2 regions of the Shewanella sp. 10N.286.52.A9 genome follow, and region 2 is predicted to be linked to the other one. Evidence: predicted binding sites of a transcription regulator. Region 2 holds the regulator's gene; the other holds the start of a gene.
The links. The regulator LexA, encoded in region 2, represses DNA repair genes until DNA is damaged. The targets are predictions, from matches to a motif close to TACTGTATNNNNATACAGTA.
Positions count from the first base shown of each region.

Region 1: the regulator LexA is predicted to act here: its motif matches at 4,666-4,685, upstream of mutS (DNA mismatch repair protein MutS).

Region 1 covers NZ_JBFRJQ010000011.1:944-12,158, forward strand. Annotated here, with positions in the region: gene alaS (alanine--tRNA ligase) at 376-3,000, opposite strand; gene recA (recombinase RecA) at 3,331-4,389, opposite strand; gene mutS (DNA mismatch repair protein MutS) at 4,811-7,390, shown strand; gene AB4128_RS09755 (hypothetical protein) at 7,476-7,883, opposite strand; gene rpoS (RNA polymerase sigma factor RpoS) at 7,976-8,956, opposite strand; gene AB4128_RS09765 (peptidoglycan DD-metalloendopeptidase family protein) at 9,035-9,925, opposite strand; gene AB4128_RS09770 (protein-L-isoaspartate(D-aspartate) O-methyltransferase) at 9,962-10,597, opposite strand; gene surE (5'/3'-nucleotidase SurE) at 10,594-11,215, opposite strand, start outside.
Region 2 covers NZ_JBFRJQ010000001.1:198,138-209,352, reverse strand. Annotated here, with positions in the region: gene ctaD (cytochrome c oxidase subunit I) at 1-602, opposite strand, end outside; gene coxB (cytochrome c oxidase subunit II) at 612-2,171, opposite strand; gene AB4128_RS00985 (cell division inhibitor SulA) at 2,612-3,118, opposite strand; gene lexA (transcriptional repressor LexA) at 3,115-3,732, opposite strand; gene plsB (glycerol-3-phosphate 1-O-acyltransferase PlsB) at 4,142-6,562, shown strand; gene mtr (tryptophan permease) at 6,574-7,818, shown strand; gene AB4128_RS00965 (helix-turn-helix domain-containing protein) at 7,853-8,896, opposite strand; gene AB4128_RS00960 (hypothetical protein) at 9,057-9,401, shown strand; gene AB4128_RS00955 (HlyD family secretion protein) at 9,398-10,621, shown strand; gene AB4128_RS00950 (VOC family protein) at 10,860-11,215, shown strand, end outside.

The DNA of each region.
Region 1 (11,215 bases), on a different contig from region 2:
ACTGTAAAAAATCAAAAAATAAAGAAATTCGGTATTTTTAAAGTCCGATTGTTTCAAGCTGTTAACATTTGACGTTCATTCTTTAGACAAAGCTAAAACAGAACCTTCAAAACAATTTGTCGCTTTCATAACCAAATAAGCATAAAAAACTATACTTACATGATTTTCAGTGCGTTAAATCTGTTTTTATTCAAAAATGTGGTTTCGTAATACCGCTGTCATTATTACGTTTCTACTATGCCAAACCTTGAACAATCACTCAAGCCATAAAGCAACTAACAATCACTGGTAAATCAATCACATTTTTACCCGCTACCGATATTAGATGCTTTATGTTCATTGCTCTATGAGAGTGACTTTAATCTTAATTAACCGTTAGCCTAAACGCTCTGTTAACCAAGGTTGAACTAATGCTAATGCATCATCAAGTTTCTCTGGTTGCGTACCGCCAGCTTGAGCCATATCAGGACGACCACCGCCTTTACCACCAACTTGCTGAGCGACCATAGCAACAAGCTCACCAGCCTTCACTTTACCGACTAAATCTTTACTCACACCAGCAATAAGATTTACTTTACCTTCATTAGCAATACCAAGCACAATAATGGCTGAGTTTAGCTTCTGCTTAAGCTCATCTTGTAAACCACGTAATGATTTAGGATCAACGCCTTCAAGCTTTTTAACTAGAACTTTTACGCCGTTTAGTTCAATGGCTTCACCAGCAATATCTGCACTAGCTGCAGCAGCTAACTTATCTTTTAGCTGCGACATTTCTTTTTCTAGTTGCTTCACTTTATCAAGTTGCGCTTTAAGCTTAGCAACAACTGAAGCTGAGTCAGACTTTAACAATGAAGCCGCTTTATCAAGTTGTGCTTGCTGCTCAGCAATATACTCCATTGCCGCAGCGCCAGTCACCGCTTCAATACGACGAATACCCGCCGCAATACCGCCTTCAGAAGTGATTTTGAATAAACCAATATCACCTGTACGGCCAACATGTGTACCACCACAAAGTTCAATCGAGAAATTACCCATAGTCACAACGCGTACTTCACTGTCGTACTTTTCACCAAACAAAGCCATAGCGCCCTGCTCTTTTGCCTCATCAATACCCATCACAGCAGTTTTTAGCTGATGGTTACGACGGATTTGGGTATTAACCATATCTTCTACTTGCTTGAGCTCTGCAGCAGTTACGGCTTCGAAGTGCGCAAAGTCAAAACGTAAACGCTCAGGGTTAACTAAAGATCCCTTTTGATTTACATGAGTTCCTAAAACATTACGCAGTGCGGCATGTAATAAGTGAGTCACCGAATGATTTAACTGTGTACGGTGACGTAATTTCTTATCCACTTCTGCAGTGACTTTTTGGCCTACAGTCAATGTACCTGCCGTTAACTTACCTTCGTGACCAAATGCTTGACCAAAGATTTGCGTATCAGCAACTTCAAAAACATTTTCGCCAATTGAAAGTAAGCCTTTATCACCTACCTGACCACCTGACTCAGCATAAAAAGGCGTGTTATCTAATACGATTACCGCTTCTTGACCTGCTGCTAACGTCTCGACTGATTCACCACCAACATAAATTGCAGAAACACTGCCTTCACCGTTTAATTCGGTGTAACCACAAAACTCAGTTTCACCTTCGATTTTAAGACCAGTATTATAATCAGTACCAAAATTACCAGCAGCTTGTGCACGGCTTCTTTGCTCAGCCATCGCAGCTTCGAAACCGGCTTCATCAACGGTAATATCACGTTCACGACAGACGTCAGCTGTAAGATCCACAGGGAAACCATAGGTATCGTAAAGTTTAAAGGCTGTTTCACCATCTAAAACGTTAGTATCTAACTCGTTTAACGCAGCATCTAAAATACCTAAGCCACGCTCTAGTGTTCTGGCAAATTGTTCTTCTTCAGCTTTTAATGATTTTTCAATAATAGCTTTAGCTTCAACCAAACTTTTACCCGCATCGCCCATGACTTCAATCAGGGTAGGCAGTAATTTAAAGAAGAACGTATCGGTTGCACCTAACTTATTTCCGTGGCGCACTGCACGACGAATGATACGACGCAATACATAACCACGGCCTTCATTCGACGGCATCACACCATCAGCAATTAAGAATGAACAAGAACGAATATGGTCAGCAATTACGCGCAGTGATTTATTTTCTAAATCTTCAACCCCAATAATTTCCGCCGCTTTTTTGATTAACGCTTGGAAAATATCAATTTCGTAGTTTGAGTGTACGCCTTGCATGATAGCTGCAATACGCTCAATTCCCATACCTGTATCGACTGAAGGTTTTGGTAGCGGTTTCATTTCACCGTCAGCTTGACGGTTGTACTGCATGAAAACGATATTCCAGATTTCAATGAAGCGATCGCCATCTTCTTCTGGTGTACCAGGGCGGCCGCCCCAAATGTGCTCGCCATGATCATAAAAGATCTCTGAACATGGACCACAAGGACCTGTATCACCCATTTGCCAGAAGTTGTCAGAGGCATAAGGAGCGCCTTTGTTATCACCAATACGAATAATATTTTCAGCAGCAACACCGATTTTCTTATTCCAGATTTCAAAGGCTTCGTCATCAGTATCGTAAATAGTGACACAAAGTTTTTCTGTTGGTAATTTCAGTGTTTGGGTTAAGAAGTTCCACGCATATGAAATGGCTTCTTCTTTAAAGTAATCACCAAAACTAAAGTTACCTAACATTTCAAAGAAAGTATGGTGACGGGCGGTGTAACCTACATTATCTAAGTCATTATGCTTACCACCAGCACGGACACAACGTTGCGATGTCGTTGCACGTGAATAACCACGATTTTCCAATCCTAGAAAAGCTTCTTTAAATTGGTTCATACCCGCATTTGTAAATAATAACGTTGGATCGTTATGTGGTACTAACGAGCTACTGTCGACAACTTGGTGTCCGTTGTTACCAAAATACGCTAAAAATGCGCTTCTTAATTCTGTGGTGGTCTGAAACATGAAATCGCCCTAAATGGATAAATTCTATTTATCATGAAGCTGAATATCAGCTTTAAATTGGCAACATTATATACTTAAACAAACTGAAGGTGCGAGATCCAAGCGTATTTAGATTAGCGATTTTCTTGCTATGAGGGGCGATTACTGCAATCGGTTAATTGGTTTTTAATAATCTGTGCCGTAATACGAGCTAAATGACGTCTTTAATGAAGTCATTTCCTTACGAGCGGCGTTCGATCACATATGCCAATGAATAGAGCACTTACAAAAAAAAATCGCGGCCGACTCATGTCGACCGCGATAGTTATTTTCATTACTGTTAAAACGTGATTAGAACACTTCACCTGTTTCTAAATCGATGTTTTCATCCGACTCAGCTGGTGCCGCTTCTTTTTCAGTGCTTAATAGCATTTGACGTAAATTTGCTTCAATTTCTTCAGCTACAGCAGGGTTTTCAACTAGGTATTTACCCGCATTTGCACGGCCTTGACCAATCTTGTTGCCTTGGTAGCTGTACCAAGCACCAGCTTTCTCAACCAGCTTGTGTGCTACACCTAAATCAACGAGCTCACCAGTACGGTTAATACCTTTACCGTAAAGAATTTGGAACTCAGCTTGTCTAAATGGCGCTGCAATTTTATTTTTAACGACCTTAACTCGAGTCTCGTTACCTACGACAGCATCGCCGTCTTTAATCGCACCTGTACGACGAATATCTAAACGTACAGAAGCGTAGAATTTAAGTGCATTACCACCCGTTGTGGTTTCAGGGTTACCAAACATAACACCAATTTTCATACGAATTTGGTTAATGAAAATAAGTAGCGTATTTGACTGTTTTAAGTTACCTGCAAGCTTACGCATTGCTTGGCTCATCATACGTGCGGCAAGGCCCATATGAGAATCACCAATTTCACCTTCAATTTCAGCTTTTGGTGTTAATGCTGCAACAGAATCGACAATAATTACATCAACAGCACCTGAACGTGTTAGCGCATCACAGATTTCAAGCGCTTGCTCACCAGTATCAGGTTGTGAACATAATAGGTTATCAATATCGACACCTAGATTTTTTGCATAGATAGGGTCTAGAGCATGCTCAGCATCAATAAACGCACACGTTTTGCCTTCACGTTGTGCTGCAGCAATAACTTCAAGTGTTAACGTTGTTTTACCTGATGATTCTGGACCGTAAATTTCAACGATACGTCCCATTGGTAAACCACCAGCACCTAAGGCAACATCCAACGAAAGCGAACCTGTAGAAATGGTTTCAACATCCATTGTGCGATCAGCGCCCAACTTCATGATTGAACCTTTACCAAATTGCTTTTCAATTTGACCTAATACAGCATTCAGCGCTTTCTCTTTATTTGGATCTGCTTTCATTCTCTTTATCCCTTTAAGGTGACTCAGTTCGAATAACGAACTTGGTAACGAATAAATTTGTCTGTTTCGTAATATGAGCTCAGTATACTGTATAATCATACAGTATCAATAGTTACTGTATAATTTTTTTCCTTTTTTTTACCTTACTATTATTTACACATTAAAAATCATACAGTTAATAACAAAAATATATTAATAACGATAAATAGTAGACAAACAAAACCACTGTATACAGTACTTCTAGGTTGGGTAAATACCTGAGTTTACAACAATAAGTATTGTTCAAAAAATCAGTAAACAAGGGCAAGACGGCATAGCATCGTTGCGATTCTATTGGGTATCAAATCAATTGTTGTTAAGATGACCGCCTATATTGACCCAGACTTAGCCTAATTCAAAATAAAGTAAGAGCAATCACTTAATGACCGTAAATGAAGACCCAAATTTAGAAAAGCACACTCCCATGATGCGCCAGTATTTAACGCTGAAAGCACAGCATCCTGAAATGCTGTTGTTTTATCGTATGGGAGACTTTTATGAATTATTTTATGAAGACGCTAAGCTGGCATCTGAACTGTTAGGTATCTCATTAACTGCACGTGGGAAAAGTGGTGGTAACGCGATTCCCATGGCAGGACTTCCCTACCACGCCGTTGAAGGTTACCTCGCAAAATTGGTTCAAATTGGTCAATCTGTCGCTATTTGTGAACAAGTCGGTGACCCTGCTACAAGTAAAGGACCAGTTGAGCGTAAAGTTGTAAGAATTGTTACCCCAGGTACCTTAACCGACGAGGCCTTACTACAAGAAAAGCAGGATAACTTACTTGCTGCGGTATATCAGGGTAAGAGTGGATTTGGCTACGCGACTTTAGATGTTTCGTCTGGTCGATTTGTTATTGTTGAACTTGAAAATGAAGAAACACTGGAAGCTGAACTGCAACGTACCAGTCCTGCAGAATTGCTCTACAGTGAAGATTTACTTGACCGCCAATTAATTGAAAATCGCAAAGGCATACGTCGAAGACCTGAATGGGAGTTTGATTACGATACCAGCATTCAATTACTTCTAGAGCAATTTGGAACCAAAGATCTTCATGGATTTGGTATTACAAATGCTAGGCTTTCGCTTCAAGCAGCTGGCTGCTTAATGCAATATGTCAAAGACACACAAAAAACAGCTTTGCCTCATATTAATAGCATCACCATGTTTAATCAGGCTGATACTATCATTCTTGATGCCGCCACCCGCCGAAACTTAGAACTTACTATTAATTTATCTGGTTCACGTGATAATACCTTAGCTTGGGTACTCGATAAGACAGCGACGCCGATGGGAAGTCGTATGTTGCAGCGATGGATCCACCAACCGCTGCGTGACCAACAGCATATTAGCCAAAGGCAACAAGCAGTTGCTGAGTTAATTGATACGGGGTTATATGCAGACTTACACCAGCAATTAAAAGCCCTTGGCGATATCGAACGTATCATGGCGAGGCTAGCTATTCGCAGCGCACGCCCACGAGATTTTGCCCGTCTTCGCCAGGCATTGGCTTTATTACCTGAAATTCAGCAAACTTTAGGTCACTGCCAACAAAGTGAACTCCAACGTCTAGCCAATTTATTAGGCGAGTTTCCAGAGCAGCAACAGCTATTGGAAAATGCGATTGTCGATAATCCGCCTATGCTTATCCGTGATGGCGGCGTAATTAAAGCGGGTTACAACGCACAACTAGATGAATGGCGTGGCCTAAGTGAAGGGGCATCTGATTATCTAGTACAATTAGAAAACCGTGAAAAAGAACAAACTGGCATCAATACCTTAAAGGTCGGCTACAACCGGGTTCACGGCTACTATATCGAAGTGAGTCGCTTACAATCAGATCAAGTTCCTTTGAGCTATCAGCGTCGTCAAACACTAAAGAATACCGAACGCTACATCACACCAGAGTTAAAAGAATACGAAGAGAAAGTGCTATCTAGTCAAGGAAAGGCATTAGCGATTGAAAAGCAGCTTTGGGAAGAGTTATTTGATTTACTTTTACCTAAATTGCATGAACTACAACTGTTTGCCCAAGCTGCATCCGAATTAGATGTGCTAAGCAACTTTGCAGAGCGAGCTGAAACACTGGATTATCATTGTCCAGAAATCAGTAATGACATTGGTATTCATATCGAGTCTGGCCGTCATCCTGTGGTCGAATTAGTTAGCCAAACACCATTTATTGCCAATCCAGTCACCCTCGCGCCTAAGCGAAGAATGCTTATCGTAACGGGGCCCAATATGGGGGGTAAGTCGACTTATATGCGTCAGGTTGCGTTAATCACGCTTATGGCTCATATAGGTAGCTTTGTACCTGCACAAAAAGCAATTATCGGCCCTGTAGATCGAATATTTACACGTATCGGCGCCTCTGACGATCTCGCTTCTGGACGTTCTACTTTTATGGTCGAAATGACAGAAACCGCTAACATTCTTCATAATGCTACAGAGAAAAGTTTAGTTTTAATGGATGAAATCGGTCGAGGTACTTCGACCTATGACGGTTTATCTCTAGCTTGGTCAGCAGCAGAGTATTTAGCTGAAAAAGTGGCTGCATTAACCTTATTTGCAACCCACTATTTTGAGCTAACACAATTGCCAGAACAGATTAATGGAACCGCTAACGTGCATTTAGATGCCGTCGAGCACGGGGACACAATTGCCTTTATGCATGCAGTTCAAGAGGGCGCTGCGAGTAAAAGTTATGGCTTACAAGTTGCTTCACTAGCAGGGGTACCAGCCCACGTCATCAAAGCGGCGAAACAAAAACTGCATATGCTTGAAAGTCGTGACTTTGCTAATAACAATCAAGTACCGATTCAAGAAGCATTAAACCTAACATTACCTGAACCCCAGTCATCTGCTGCAACAGACAAGTTAGCTCAGATAAACCCAGACAATTTAACGCCTAAACAGGCTTTAGATATGTTGTATGAACTTAAAAGGCTAGCTCAGCTTTAATACATCTATTTATAGACTCAGTACAAAAACGCTGCGATGATTTCGCAGCGTTTTTTATTCACTAACAGCATTGAGTATAGCCTGGTCACTTCTCTAATGATTTTAGGCTACTCGTATCAACTCCTTTCATGACTTCTCGCTCTAATGCATGTTGCTCAGCTAACTCATTACTCTTGGTCTGTTGCTGTAATTTCTGTTGCTCGATGCTCATTCTTACTTGGCGCTGTATTGATTCTTGCTCAGTTTCACACTGTCTAAATCCATCGGTCCAGCCTTGAGCATAATCCTGCTCCTGATTAAAGCGATTGACATCTTTTTTAAACTCATCAAACAAACTTCCGCCAGCCTTGTTACCGCTATCGCACCCATCCTGAAAACCATCGGCATAAGCTAGGGGGTAACCTTGTTCTATCATTGTGTCTCTTGTGCTTTGACAACCAGTCAATATCACAACACATACAATACTGATAAAACTAATGACATTTTTATTCATTGTTTCTTATTCCTCGTTTTCAACAGACAATAAAAAAGGACATGATTAATGTCCTTATTCACTGAAAGCATACTAAAGCTTATTCCAACAAATTAGCTTCTGAATAACGCTTCAACTGACAAGCCTTGTGCACCTAAAACATCTTTCAATCGTTTTAAAGCTTCAACTTGGATCTGGCGGACACGTTCACGCGTTAGGCCAATCTCAGCACCCACATTTTCTAATGTAGAAGGCTCATAACCTAATAAACCAAAACGTCTCGCGAGCACTTCTCTTTGCTTAGTATTTAGCTCATTTAGCCAACCTACTATCGAATTTGATAGATCTTCATCCTGTACTTTGTAATCAGGTCCAACCGAATCATCATCAGCAATGACATCTAATAAGGCTTTATCATTTTCGCCGCCTAATGGCGTATCTACAGAAGTGATTTTTTCGTTTAGCTTTAACATGCGGCTTACATCGCTAGTAGAAACATCTAACGTATCTGCGATTTCTTCAGCCGTGGGCTCATGATCTAATTTTTGAGCCAATTGTCTTGCGGTACGAAGGTACACGTTAAGCTCTTTAACGACATGAATAGGTAAACGAATGGTGCGAGTTTGATTCATGATAGCGCGCTCAATGGTCTGTCTTATCCACCATGTCGCATAAGTTGAAAAACGAAAGCCTCGCTCTGGGTCAAATTTTTCGACCGCGCGAATAAGTCCTAGGTTACCTTCTTCAATAAGATCAAGTAACGCTAGTCCACGGTTGTTATACCTTCTGGCAATTTTAACAACTAAACGTAAGTTACTTTCTATCATGCGGTTACGAGATTTCTCGCAGCCTTTGAGTGCTTTACGTGAAAAGAAGACTTCTTCTTCTGCACTAAGCAAAGGGGAAAAACCAATCTCACCTAAATATAGTTGAGTGGCGTCAAGATTCTTTTGCAAATCATCTTGAACTTGTTGGTCGATATCGGGTTGCTGTGCTGTTTTGGCTTTAGTTCCTGCCTTTAGTGCAACCTCTTCTGGTTGTTTAGCTAAATCCATAAGCTCTTCTGCTACTGCAGCGTTTTGTTTCTGGCTCATATGGTGCTCTCCCAAACCTGATAAAATTTAAGTATCTACTGCACTTGCCTATCCTCCGTTTTAATGTGAACTAAACAGTTAGCGTTTAGGTAAATAATTTAATGGGTTAACTGACTTACCATGGAGACGGATCTCAAAATGTAACATCACCTGGTTTGCCCCTGTGCTACCCATTTTCGCCACTGTCTGTCCTGCATTTACATATTGTTTTTCTTTGACCAATATTGCATCAGCATGGGCATATGCACTTAAAAAATCTTCGTTATGCTTAATAATGACTAAATTACCATATCCACGAAGTGCATTGCCGGCATAAACCACTCTTCCATCAGCTGCGGCTTTAATAATATCACCGCGAGAACCCGCAAGCTTAATGCCCTGATTCCCCTGTTGAGTGGTAGAGAAATACCCTATTATTCGACCTTTATTCGGCCAATTCCACTTACTTACTTTATCAGGCAAGCGTGAAACAGGATTTTTCGCTACTTGTACCGTTTTTTCTTGGGTAGTTTTTACAGAATACGCAGGCTTTGCTTTGTGATCAAGCTCTTTTTTTGTACTATTTTTATCAGCACTAGTGCTAGCCTGTTTTGTAGCTGTAGTTTGTTTTGCCACAGGTTTCTTTGCAGGCTTAGGTTTACTGTTCGCTACAGCAACCGGTTTAGCTGACGTTTTGCTAGGTGTAGGCTGATAGAGTTTCAGTGTCTGCCCGGGGTAAATTGTGTAAGGTGCTTTGAGGCGATTATATTTAGCAATATCGCTAAAATCCTTGCCTGCCCCCCAAGAAATTGAATACAAGGTATCGCCACGTTTTACTTTGTAAGTGCCAGAGGTGATCGAGCCTTTATTGTATTTCGGCCCAGCAGAAGCCGAAATACTACTCACAGGTGCTGGGGTATGAGCTTGAAAACTACAGCCCGTAATTGAAAGCAATATGAAAGTGATTAAAACCCAATTGTGATACTTCAAGCATGTTCTCCAAAATGATAGGAAATATCACCCTAATTAAGCGAGTTCGCCATTAATTAATGGGACGAATTTTACTGCCTCAATAATCTGTGAACTGTACTCATTCCCGTGACGAGTAATTTTTAATAATTGCTGGGAGTCTTCTCCAACAGGGATCACTAATACACCGCCTTCTGATAACTGCATCAATAAAGCTTCTGGCACTGAAGCAGCAGCAGCAGTCACCATAATGGCATCAAAAGGAGCTTTGTTCTGCCAGCCTTTCCAGCCATCACCGTATTTAAAAGAAACGTTATGCAAATCTAAACGCTTTAATCGCTGCCGAGCTTGAATTTGCAACGCTTTAATTCGTTCAATAGTGCACAGTTGCGGCACTAACTGAGCTAATATCGCAGCTTGATATCCTGAACCTGTGCCAATCTCCAACACTTTGCTAGGGTTATGTTGTAACAACAATTCAGTCATTCTTGCGACAATATAAGGCTGAGAAATCGTTTGTCCTTGCCCAATGGGTAAGGCGGTATTCTCATAAGCTTTATGCGCCAAAGCGCCATCTAAAAATAGCTCTCTTGGAGTATTAGACACGGCTTGTAAGACGGCATTATTACGAATCCCAGCTTCGTGTAACTTTCTCGCTAAATTAATGGCAACTGTTGAGGCTACCTGGCTCATAGTTTATTTATCCAGTTCTCTAAACCAGCAAGCTGATTATATGCAGTTAAGTCGACAGTTAACGGAGTGATTGAAACAAAACCTTGCTCTACAGTGCCAAAGTCAGTGTCATCACTCGCATCTTGTTCTTTACCTGGCGGGCCTAACCAGTATATATCTCGCCCAGCAGGATCTTGAGCTTTGATCATGCCTTCAGCTTTATGTCTCGAGCCTAGGCGAGTCACACGTATGCCTTTGATTTCTTCTACAGGCAAGTCAGGGACGTTAACATTTAAAATTTGATCATTATTAATGGGGTGTTCAAGCAAGCCTTGTACAATTCTAGCCGCATAAATTGCAGCACTTTGATAATGTATCAGCTCTTTACCAACTAAAGACACAGCAATGGCAGGCAGTCCTAAAAATCGCCCTTCCATCGCTGCTGCCACTGTGCCTGAATATAATGTGTCATCACCCATGTTTGCGCCTGCATTAATGCCAGATACGACAATATCGGGTTCATTATCACATAGCTCACGAATTGCTAAGTGAACACAATCGGAAGGTGTGCCATTAACCGCAATATACCCATTATCTAAGTTATTAATTCTTAATGGGTTAGTCAAGGTCAAAGAATTA
Region 2 (11,215 bases):
CCTGGTGCACGCATATTAACAATGGTCACGACCACGTTAATTGCGCCCATAATCGAACTGATCCCCATGATATGCACCGAGAAAACAAATAGTGCAGTGCTATCAGGGCTATAGGTTGTTGATAGCGGTGCATAGAAAGTCCAGCCAAAGTTAGGGCCGCCGCCTTCCATAAACAGTGAACTCAACAGAATCGCGAAGGCAAATGGTAAGATCCAAAAGCTCCAGTTATTCATTCGAGGCAGTGCCATATCAGGTGCACCAATCATCATTGGGATCAGCCAGTTGGCTAACCCTGTGAAGGCGGGCATGACGGCACCAAATACCATAATAAGACCGTGTACTGTGGTCATTTGGTTAAAGAAGTTAGGGTCAACTAACTGTAAGCCTGGCTGAAATAGCTCTGCACGAATGACCATTGCCATCGCACCACCAGTGAGGAACATAATAAAACTGAACCATAAATACATAGAACCAATGTCTTTATGGTTAGTGGTTAATATCCAGCGCATGATGCCTTTTGGCGCGCCATGATGGTGATCATCATGGCCGTCATGAGAATGTTCATCATGAGCTGGGGTAGTATCTTGTGTAATTGTGCTCATCTGTATCCCTTACTTTCCATGACCAACAACATCGGTGGCTTGAACAGCATCACCAGTATTATTTCCCCAAGCATTTCGCTCATACGTCACAACAGCTGCGAGTTGCTGAGGTGAGAGTATGGAGCTAAATCCTTGCATTGCTGTACCCGGTTGGCCATTGATAACCACTTCAAGGTGTCCTTCAACAGGCCCCATGACTAACGGACTGCCCACTAACGCAGGGAATGCGCCAGGTAAACCTGTACCAGCGGCTTGGTGACATGCAGCACAGCTGCTGAGGTAAACTTGCTCACCCATTGCCATCAGCTCATCCATAGATAAGTCATCCATAACAACGTCAGGCGTTGCTTCTTCAACGACGTCAGCAACCACTTGTTCTACCTCAGGTTGTGTCGCTGGTAACTCAGCAGGCAAAGTGACAGGCGTTGGCTTATCACTTGCATCGCTAGGTGCCCCACCAGAGTTCACATCTGCAGCTTGAACCACATCACCAGAATCATTACCCCAAGCGTTTCGCTCGTAGGTCACAACAGCTGCAATTTCTGTTGCAGTAAGCTGTTTCGCGAAGGCTTGCATGGCAGTACCAGGCTGGCCGTTGACGACAATATCAATGTGGCCAGCAACTGACCCTTTAATGATTGGGCTGCCGATAAGAGACGGGAATACACCAGGTAGTCCTGCACCATTTGGTTGGTGACAAGCGGCACATCGGCCCATGTAAACTTGTTCACCTTGAGCCATCAACTCATCAAAGGTCAGGGTTTGCGACAGTGACGCTTCGGCCGCGGCTTTTGCATCAGCAGTTAGTTGTTTTTGATCTTTTAGCCATTGCTCAAAGTCTGCTTCAGAAACGGCTTCAACTACCACCGGCATGAATCCGTGGTCTTTACCACACAACTCAGCACATTGACCTCGGTAGGTACCAACCTTATCAATCTTGGTCCAAGCTTCATTAATAAAACCTGGGTTAGCATCTTTTTTCACCGCAAATGCAGGAACCCACCAAGAGTGAATCACATCATCTGAAGTCATTAAAAAGCGTACTTTACGATTGATTGGCAGAACGAGGGGCTTATCGACTTCTAGTAGGTAAGTTTCAGTTTTCGTTTCTGTCCCAGTAATTTGATCGGCAGGGGTGGAAAGTAAACTGTAAAACTCGACGTCTTCATTAAAATAGCTGTAATGCCATTTCCATTGAGAGCCGGTTACTTTGATAGTTAACTCCGCATCACTTGGGTCTTCCATAGCAATGAGGGTTTTTGTGGCAGGAATTGCCATACCAATGAGGATAAGAAACGGCACGACAGTCCATGCTATTTCCACTTTGGTACTATCATGGAAATCAGCAGGTACTGCACCCTTTGATTTTCTATGATAAATCATGGAGTAAATCATGATTCCAAATACCACAACACCAATAGCACAACAGATATAAAGAATGATCATATGGAGGTCGTAAACCTTACCACTGATCTCTGTTACCCCTTGGGTCATGTTAAGCGGCATATCAGCCGCTGCAAGTGGCACTGCAAAAAACAGCACCATTAATCCATACAACAATCGCTTCACAAGACTACTCCTCTGCCAATTGCGATTTGCAATAACAACAAGGAAAAGTCACACAGTAATACTCTGCTCTATGCAAACTTTTCTATTCCCGAAAAAGTTTGATCACTTCAAAGTACACGGTGGCAGTGAGTATTAATACTCGATTATTCTATTGGGTTTTGGTGGCCACACTTGTACCTAATACTGAACTTTTCAATTCTTAAATTGACGCTTTTTATTCAAGGCTTTCTATACCGCATGGTACCAGCACAATCTTTACAGCGTTTTATCACTTATGTTCATTTTTACCACTAAGAGAGGTCAATAAATGTTACTCCCTTGTTAACTACATTACTTGGAGATTAAATATTGATCAAGATCACTTTATCATCTAATTTGCTGAAAAAAGGCGCAAAAAAAAGCCCGTCACCGAAATGAAGGGCTTTTTTAGCAAATAGACTTTAGTGAAATGCAGATAAATTCAATTGGGTTGCAGCCACAGGATTACTGGCGTTTAATTGGTCAACACGTAAGTGAGTATTTACATCTTCAATAATGACACCTTGCGCTAAGGCGCTTTTAGCGACTAATTGAATGCGACGATTATCACGAGCATCTAATGGGGTTGTCCATGTAATCACTGCGCTGGATGTACCACTTGTGAGTGCTTTTTCCATTGCCCACAGTGTTTCGACTTCATCTTTAGTGTGAACCAGTAATACACGGTCCATTCTGACATTGGCGTTCGCTAGAATTTGTTTGTAACCAATGTGAGGCGGATTAATCAGTACAATCCATCGCCCTTGTTGACTTAATACGGCTAACTGGCCGCATAGCTGAGTTAATTCAGTTAACCCTTGGTTAGCTGTTTGTTTGGTTTCGATACCTTGCTTTACTGGCGCAGCTGCTGATGCCATGTCCATCCATAAACCTGGGTGACGTGGTGCATTACCTATTAATGTGTTCATAACCAACCTCCATTACGGATAACGCCAACAGCGAGCCCTTCAATCGTAAGGCTTTGGCATGTTAAATCGACTTTTATCGGCGAGTACTGCTCGTTTTCTGCATGCAGATAAACAACGTTGCCTTTCTTTTCAAAACGCTTCACGGTGACATCATCATCAACACGGGCAACAACGACTTGACCATTTTTAGCTTGCTGCATTTTGTGAACCGCTAATAAGTCACCTTCAATAATGCCAATATCCTTCATACTGTCGCCACGAACACGTAGTAAGAAATTAGCATTGGGTTTAAACATTTCAGGATCAACTTGAAAGTATTGTTCAACATGTTCTAACGCCAAAATTGGTTCACCAGCCGCAACCTGACCAATCAGTGGTAAGCCTTCTTCGACTTCCTCTTCTTCTTGGACCATACGGATACCGCGAGAGGTACCTGGAATAATTTCAATGCAACCTTTTTTAGCGAGTGCTTTTAAATGTTCTTCTGCAGCATTAGCACTTTTAAAGCCTAATCTAGTGGCAATTTCTGCACGAGTTGGTGGCATACCTGTCTCGGCAATATTGCATTTAATTAATTCTAGAATTTCAGCTTGTCGTGGCGTTAAAGGTCTCATGTTGATTCCTGTTTTTTTATACAGTGACTGTCATTATATACAGTATCTTTGGTCGCGCAAGTATTAACCAACATTTTTTGCTGATAAAGCAATAGATATGAATTTTTATCGAAGTTTTTAGTTATTTAAAGCTAATTAAATCAGTGATTTATTGTTTTTGTGGGGCGTCGGTAAATTAGTGTGTTTTATTATTGATGACTCAAGTGAATAAGCCAAAAAGTACTGGATACCGTCTATTTATACAGTACTGTACCTAAATGTTTTGCTACTTACTAAGTGATTGATACTTGATGTTAGAACCAACAAAACTTGCTACTTAAATGTTAACTAGATTTACCGAGGTTAGTGTAACTGAATGATATTCTGGTATCCTATGCGCAATAAATCGTTGTTGATAATGCGAAGACCCATGTTAAAACCAGATTCTATCATTGCTAAATCATTACGTTGGATTCAGAAATTAATGGTACACAGTGTTGTTGTGCCTGAGGATCCGTTCGCTGACCTTAACTTAGATCCTGACAAACCAGTGGTCTATGTGATGAAAACGGAGTCGCTGAGTGATATTGCTGCCTTACATGAAATGACAGCTAAATATAACTTGCCAAGTCCGTATGAACGGTTAGATGTTGATGGTTTCAATACCCCTAGAATTGTGTGTGTGGAAGGGCGTAAACCCTTGTTTGGTAAGCGCCATAGTAGCGATAAATTTGTAGCAAACTTTACTAAGTTGCTCGAATTACACCAAAAGAACAAAGAACTCGACATCCAGCTTGTGCCTGTAAGCCTATATTGGGGTCGTATCCCAGGTAAAGAAGATGACACCATGACCGCTGCGGTTTTTGAGCGTGAAAACCCAACATGGTTACGTAAATGGTTAATGATTCTATTTTTAGGTCGCCATAATTTCATTCAATTTTCTAATGCCATGTCGCTGCGTTATATGGCTGATGAACACGGCACAGATGTCAGTATTGCGCATAAGCTTATCCGTGTGGCTCGTGTGCATTTTCGCCGTCAACGTAAAGTGATGACGGGGCCTCAGCTTCCTAATCGTCAAGCGATGTTCAATTCGCTGTTAAAGTCAGAATCCATCAAGCGTGCCATTCAAGAAGAAGCCGTTAACAAAAAAATTCCCGAAGAAAAGGCACGTGAAAAAGCCATTGAGTACCTTGATGAAATCGCAGCAGACTATTCGGATAACTTGATTCGTATTGCTGAGCGTTTCTTAACTTGGCTTTGGAACAAGTTATACAGTGGTATTAGCATCAAGAGTGCGGAGCAAGTTCGTAAACTGCATCATGATGGTCATGAAATCGTTTATGTGCCGTGTCATCGAAGCCATATGGATTACTTATTACTGTCATATATTCTTTATTATCAAGGCATGGTTCCACCGCATATTGCGGCAGGGATTAATCTTAACTTTTGGCCGGCAGGTCCAATGTTCCGCCGTGGTGGTGCCTTCTTTATCCGTCGTAGTTTTAACGGTAATAAGCTTTATACCGCAGTATTCAGAGAGTATTTAGATCAACTATTTGCTAAAGGCTATTCAGTTGAGTATTTCACTGAGGGTGGTCGTTCACGTACTGGTCGTCTACTTGCTCCTAAAACGGGCATGCTAGCGATGACGGTAAACAGCGTATTGCGTGGTATCGAGCGTCCTGTGACCTTAGTGCCAGTGTATCTTGGCTACGATCATGTCATGGAAGTGTCGACTTATCATAAAGAATTAAGTGGTAAGAAAAAGCAAAAAGAATCTGTATGGCAAGTGTTTGGTGCATTGCGTAAGTTGGGTAACTTTGGACAAGGTTACGTTAACTTTGGTGAGCCAATTAACGTGCAGCAGTTCTTAAATCAGCAGTCGCCAGATTGGCGTGAAGAAGTGGCTAAAGATCCTGAGCAAAAACCAACATGGTTAACGCCTGCGGTTAATCAATTAGCCAATAAAGTGATGACAAACATTAACAGTGCAGCAGCTGCGAGCTCTGTTACGTTAACCAGTATGGTGTTATTAGCCGCTGAACAAAATGCATTAGAGCGCACAGAGCTGGAACGTCAGCTAGATTTATATCTTAAATTGATGAAAGAAGTGCCTTACACTGATTACACCTCAGTAGCTCAAGGCAGTGCTAGTGAATTAGTTGATCAATGTCTATCACTGAAAAAGTTTACTTCGCACACTGATCAAATTGGTGAAATTATTGCGATTGAAGAGTCTTCAGCAATTGCGATGAGCTACTACCGTAATAACATCATCCATTTAATGGCAGTTCCTTCGTTAATAGCGAGTTGCTTGGTGCAATACGAAGAGTTTAATCGTCAAAAAATTCATGAAATCGTTAATGACTTCTACCCGCTACTCAAAGCTGAGTTGTTTATGGGGATTGAAGACTTACCCGCTTACATCGATAGCGTATTAAACTTATTTGTTGAGCAACAGCTTATTTCGGGTACAGACGAGTTTGAACTCAATCAAAGTAATATTACCCAGTTAATGTTATTGTCTGAAACTGTCAGTGAGACATTACAACGTTACGCGATTATCTTTAATTTATTGGCTTATAAACCGGATATTGAACGTTCAGATCTAGAAAGCGCGAGCCACTTATTAGCTCAGCGTTTAGGTGCTTTACACGGAATTACTGCGCCAGAGTTTTATGATAAAAAACTCTACAATAATTTGAGTGTAAAATTAAAAGAATTAGGGCACTTGTCGGGTAATGACAATCAGTTTGCTGTCATCCGAATTCGCGACCATGCCAATGGTATGTTGCGTTTATCTGTTCGTAAAACCATAGTAGATAGCGTCACTATGGAACATGGGTAACCACTAACTTTATGAGTTCAACACAATCACAACCGCACAATAAATCATTATTAGGCGGTGCTATGATTATTGCCGGTACCACAGTCGGTGCCGGTATGTTTTCCCTTCCTGTTGTCAGTGCTGGTATGTGGTTTGGCTATTCCATTGCCATGCTAATCGGTATTTGGTTTTGTATGTTGGTGTCAGGCTTAATGCTACTTGAAACCAACTTGCATTTTAAACCTGGCGACAGTTTCGACACGTTAACCAAAGTGACATTAGGCCAATTCTGGCGGATAGTTAATGGGCTTTCTATTACCTTCGTATTATATATTCTGACTTATGCTTATATCAGTGGTGGTGGCTCTATTGTGAACCACACCTTGTCAGGTATGGGCATTCATTTACCACAAAGTATTGCAGGCTTAGTTTTTGCCCTTGTGCTTGCTGCGATTGTGATGATTAGCACTAAAGTGGTCGACCGTATTACGACAGTAATGCTTGGCGGGATGATCATTACTTTCTTTTTAGCCGTCGGTAATTTGCTGATTGATGTGGAAACCGTGAACTTGTTAGTCCCTGACGGACAGGCGAGTTTTGCTCCATATATTTTAGCTGCCATTCCTTTTGGTCTGACAAGCTTTGGTTATCACGGCAATGTGCCAAGCTTAGTCAAGTATTATGGCAAGCAGCCTAATGTGATTATCAAGGCGATTTGTATCGGTACCTTTATCGCGTTAGTGATTTATACGTGCTGGTTAATTGCCACCATGGGCAATATTCCTCGTAGTCATTTTAGCGATATTATCGCTCAAGGTGGGAATATGGGCGTATTGGTTGCGGCATTGTCAGATGTGATGTCCAGTGCTTGGCTAAATACCATGTTAACTCTGTTTGCTAATTTGGCCGTTGCGTCATCTTTCTTAGGGGTGACCTTAGGTTTGTTTGATTATTTAGCAGACTTATTTGATTTTGATGAGTCGGCTAATGGCCGAATCAAGACCGCTGCAGTGACCTTTATACCGCCAACCATCTTAGGCTTATTATTCCCAGATGGTTTTTTAATCGCTATCGGTTTTGCCGCTCTTGCCGCGACAATTTGGGCTGCTATTGTGCCAGCGATGATGGCGTATAAGTCACGTAAAATGTTCCCTGATGAGAATAGCTTTAGAGTTCCTGGTGGTACACCGTTAGTGGTTGTAGTGATTCTTTTTGGTGTGCTAACAGCAGCTTGTCACTTATTGGCAATGGCTGATTTATTACCTGTTTATCGATAAGCTATACGCAATATTGATAATCTAAAAAAGCCCTCTATTGAGGGCTTTTTTGATGCAATTTTTCAACGTACTGAGTCGGTGATTGATGATGTAATCGCCTAAAACTTTTACTGAAGCTGCGTACACTGGCATAGCCAAGTAGCTGCGAAATCTCTTTAACCTCTTTGCCTTCAAGCATATATTTCACTGCTAAATTTCCTAAGATATAGCGCATTAACTCTGTAAAACTAAAGCCATTACGCTGCAATCGTCGCTGTAATTGTTGTTTCGAAAAACCACATAATTCCGAAAGGGAATCTAATGTGGGTAAACCATAAAAACGTATGTAATTCACCAGCTCATAAAGCACTTTAGGCGTGTCATGGGGTTGAGGCATATTTAAATATGAGTCGAGTTGATTGAGGCTAATACTACTTTTGTTATTGCGCTGAATATGTTGGGAGGTGGATAGCGAAGCCAAAAAGTGTTGTTCAGAGCTAATCAAGGAGTCGACATCAAGCCATATCTCGGTTTGCGGCGCATTCCAGGTCACTTTGGTTCCAAATATCGCTTCGCTCTCCTGTTGGTTAATGGCGGGGCCGCTGAGCATCACTTTAATCGGGGTGAAGTCTTTGCCTAAAAAGTGCTTGCAGGTATTTAGCAGTGTTAAGGCTATGCGGAGCGAGTCATGGGATTTGGCTTTGCCGCTGACATAGTTATTGCGATAGCACCATTTAATAATCTTATTCGACTGAGCACCGTAGTAACTTGCACCTGAATGAAAACAAGCCATGGCATAGTTAATGCGCCGAAAGGTAATTGCCAAGTCTGGAGTCGCCAAGAACCAGTTGTTAGGCATATTAAATTGGTTGACGGTTAAGTAGTGTTGGAGCGTCAACATATAATCTTGAACATTCGATAATTGCTCAATCTTACTCAGCCACATTGATACTTCCGAGTAAGGGATTAATGTCATGGGCTCATTCAACAAGCTTTGAGGGATCGATAGATCCTTTGCAGTGATGCCATAGTGAGCTTCAACCCCTTTTAGCACGGGTAAAATACAGCAAACTCGAATAAATGAAACTTCAAACGCCATGTCAATTTCTCGTTAAGTGCTTGGGTTCGGTAGATGATATTTAAGTAACTATATATATCAAAAAACATTGATAATTGATACGTATGGTTACTTTGTGTTGTGGTTTTGTCGTTTGGGTGCACACTACGCAGCATCTAAGTTAACAAGAGGTGCAATCACTATGAGTTTATTCAGTATGCCATTCGTCGATTCTGGAGTTGATGTTGCACTTCATGGTGTGGCTTTAGTTGTATTGGTCGGGGCTGTCGCTGCCGCAGGATTCGGTTTTTGGAAAGTTCACGAGTTGCCGATTCATAAAGCTCACAAAGAAAAACATCAACAAATAGGACTGATTACTGCGCTCACATGGATAGGGTTTATCTGGCATTGGGTTTGGGTGTTAGCAGTCATGGTCGCGTTTATTGATAGTGGTAAAGCATTAAGAAGGATCAGAGATATTTGGCGAGAGAATGAACGGGAAGAGCCTGTTACCGCCACTCCAGCAAAAGAGGAGATTAGCTCATGATTGAAGGTTTAGCAGTTTGGGCGTTGTTTATCTATATTTTACGCTTGGTAGGCATGCCTTGGAACAAAGGCACAAAAGCTTTTTCATACTTAGGCGGTGCTGGCTGGTTACTGTTTGTATGGGTAGGACTATTAAACTATGCGCCTATGGATATTACAGGTGGCTCTGTTGTGCAATCTCCGCATATTCAATTGCGTCCAGCTTCGACACAAATTAAAGGTAATGTAAAAGGTATCTATGTCGAACCTAACCAAAGAGTAACAGCAGGACAATTAATCTACGAGATAGATGATGAGCCTTATCAAATAGCGCTGAATAAGGCTAAAGTGCAGCAACAAACAGCTAAGGTTGCATTGTCACTTGCTAAAGAAGATATAGGTATCGCTGAAAAAGTGTTACACGCTGCGCAGTCTGATGTTGCGATTAATCAAAACCAACTGCATGCGAGTAAAAAAGACTTGGTGTGGAAGCAAACCACCATGAATCGTTATGTTGAACAAAACAGTAAAGTGGCTGACACCATTACTGAAAGTCAGCTGGATGAGCAACAAACGGCTGTCGATTTAGCGCAAGCGAAAGTGGATTCGTATGTGACACAAATTGCCAAATCGAATACCCAAGTACAAAAAGCAAAGTTAGATATTCAAAAAGCGCACTTAACAGTAGAAAGCCGTCAGTCTGATTTAGACAGTGAACTTGAAAATGTGGCTCAGGCGCAATGGAACTTGGACAATACCAAGGTTTTTGCACCTGCAGATGGTTATTTAACGAACTTCATCATGCGTGAAGGGCAGTATGTGGGGGTTGCACCTCGTATCCAAATGTATACCGATGAAAAGTACGTGCTTATGCGGGTGAATCATCAAGCGATTCGTAATGTGAAAGTTGGCCAAATGGCAGAGTTTGCTTCAGCAGTATATCCTAGCAAAATTTTCAATGCAGAAGTTGAAGGGATTATTGAAGCAACAGGTGAAGCTCAAGGTAGTTTGTTGGCTCGAGATGACAATGTTAGACAAACAACGGGGCAGAACATTAATAACAAGCATCACTTTGTGCGCTTAAAGTTACATGAGGCTGAAGGCTTTGATATTCCAGTAGGCTCTGTTGGCTTAGCATGGGTATCGGCGGCTAAACCTGTTGAGTTCCTCGCATTTTTAGATGTGATACGTGGAATTATTATCAGAATGAAGTCGCAAATATACTACATCTGGTCAATATAACCTCAGCTTATACAACCAAAGTTTGAATGGTATATCGCGTTAAAAACGCTCTCGCAAGAGGGCGTTTTTTTATGGTGCAAATTAAACTGATTATTCCCTCGACAGGCTAACTAAAACGGTCTTAACTATAGACATGATTTCCAAAATATTTGCAGTGTCAGTTTTAGTCTTGATAGTGAATATCAGATAACTTTGCCGTTAATCGCACTGAGCAAATATACATTTCAAGGATAGGTTTATGAATGTGACTCACTACATGCAAGGTCAGCCTTGCTGGGTGGAACTGGCCACTCATGATTGGTATTCCGCAAAAGGATTTTATCAAGCGTTATTTCAATGGCATCCTGATGATATGCCTATGCCAGAAGGGCATTACACTATGCTACAAATAGACGGAGATGATATTGCCGCTATGTATCAAATGCCCAAAGAAATGGCCAGCCTTCCCACGCATTGGGAGTTGTACTTTGCGGTTGATGATGTCGCTGAAACCGTTAAAGCTATTCAGCATGCTGGTGGAGAAATTATCGCAGGGCCACATACTGTGGGTGATTCTGGAAAAATGGCCGTCTGTCGCGACCCTGAAGGTGCTCG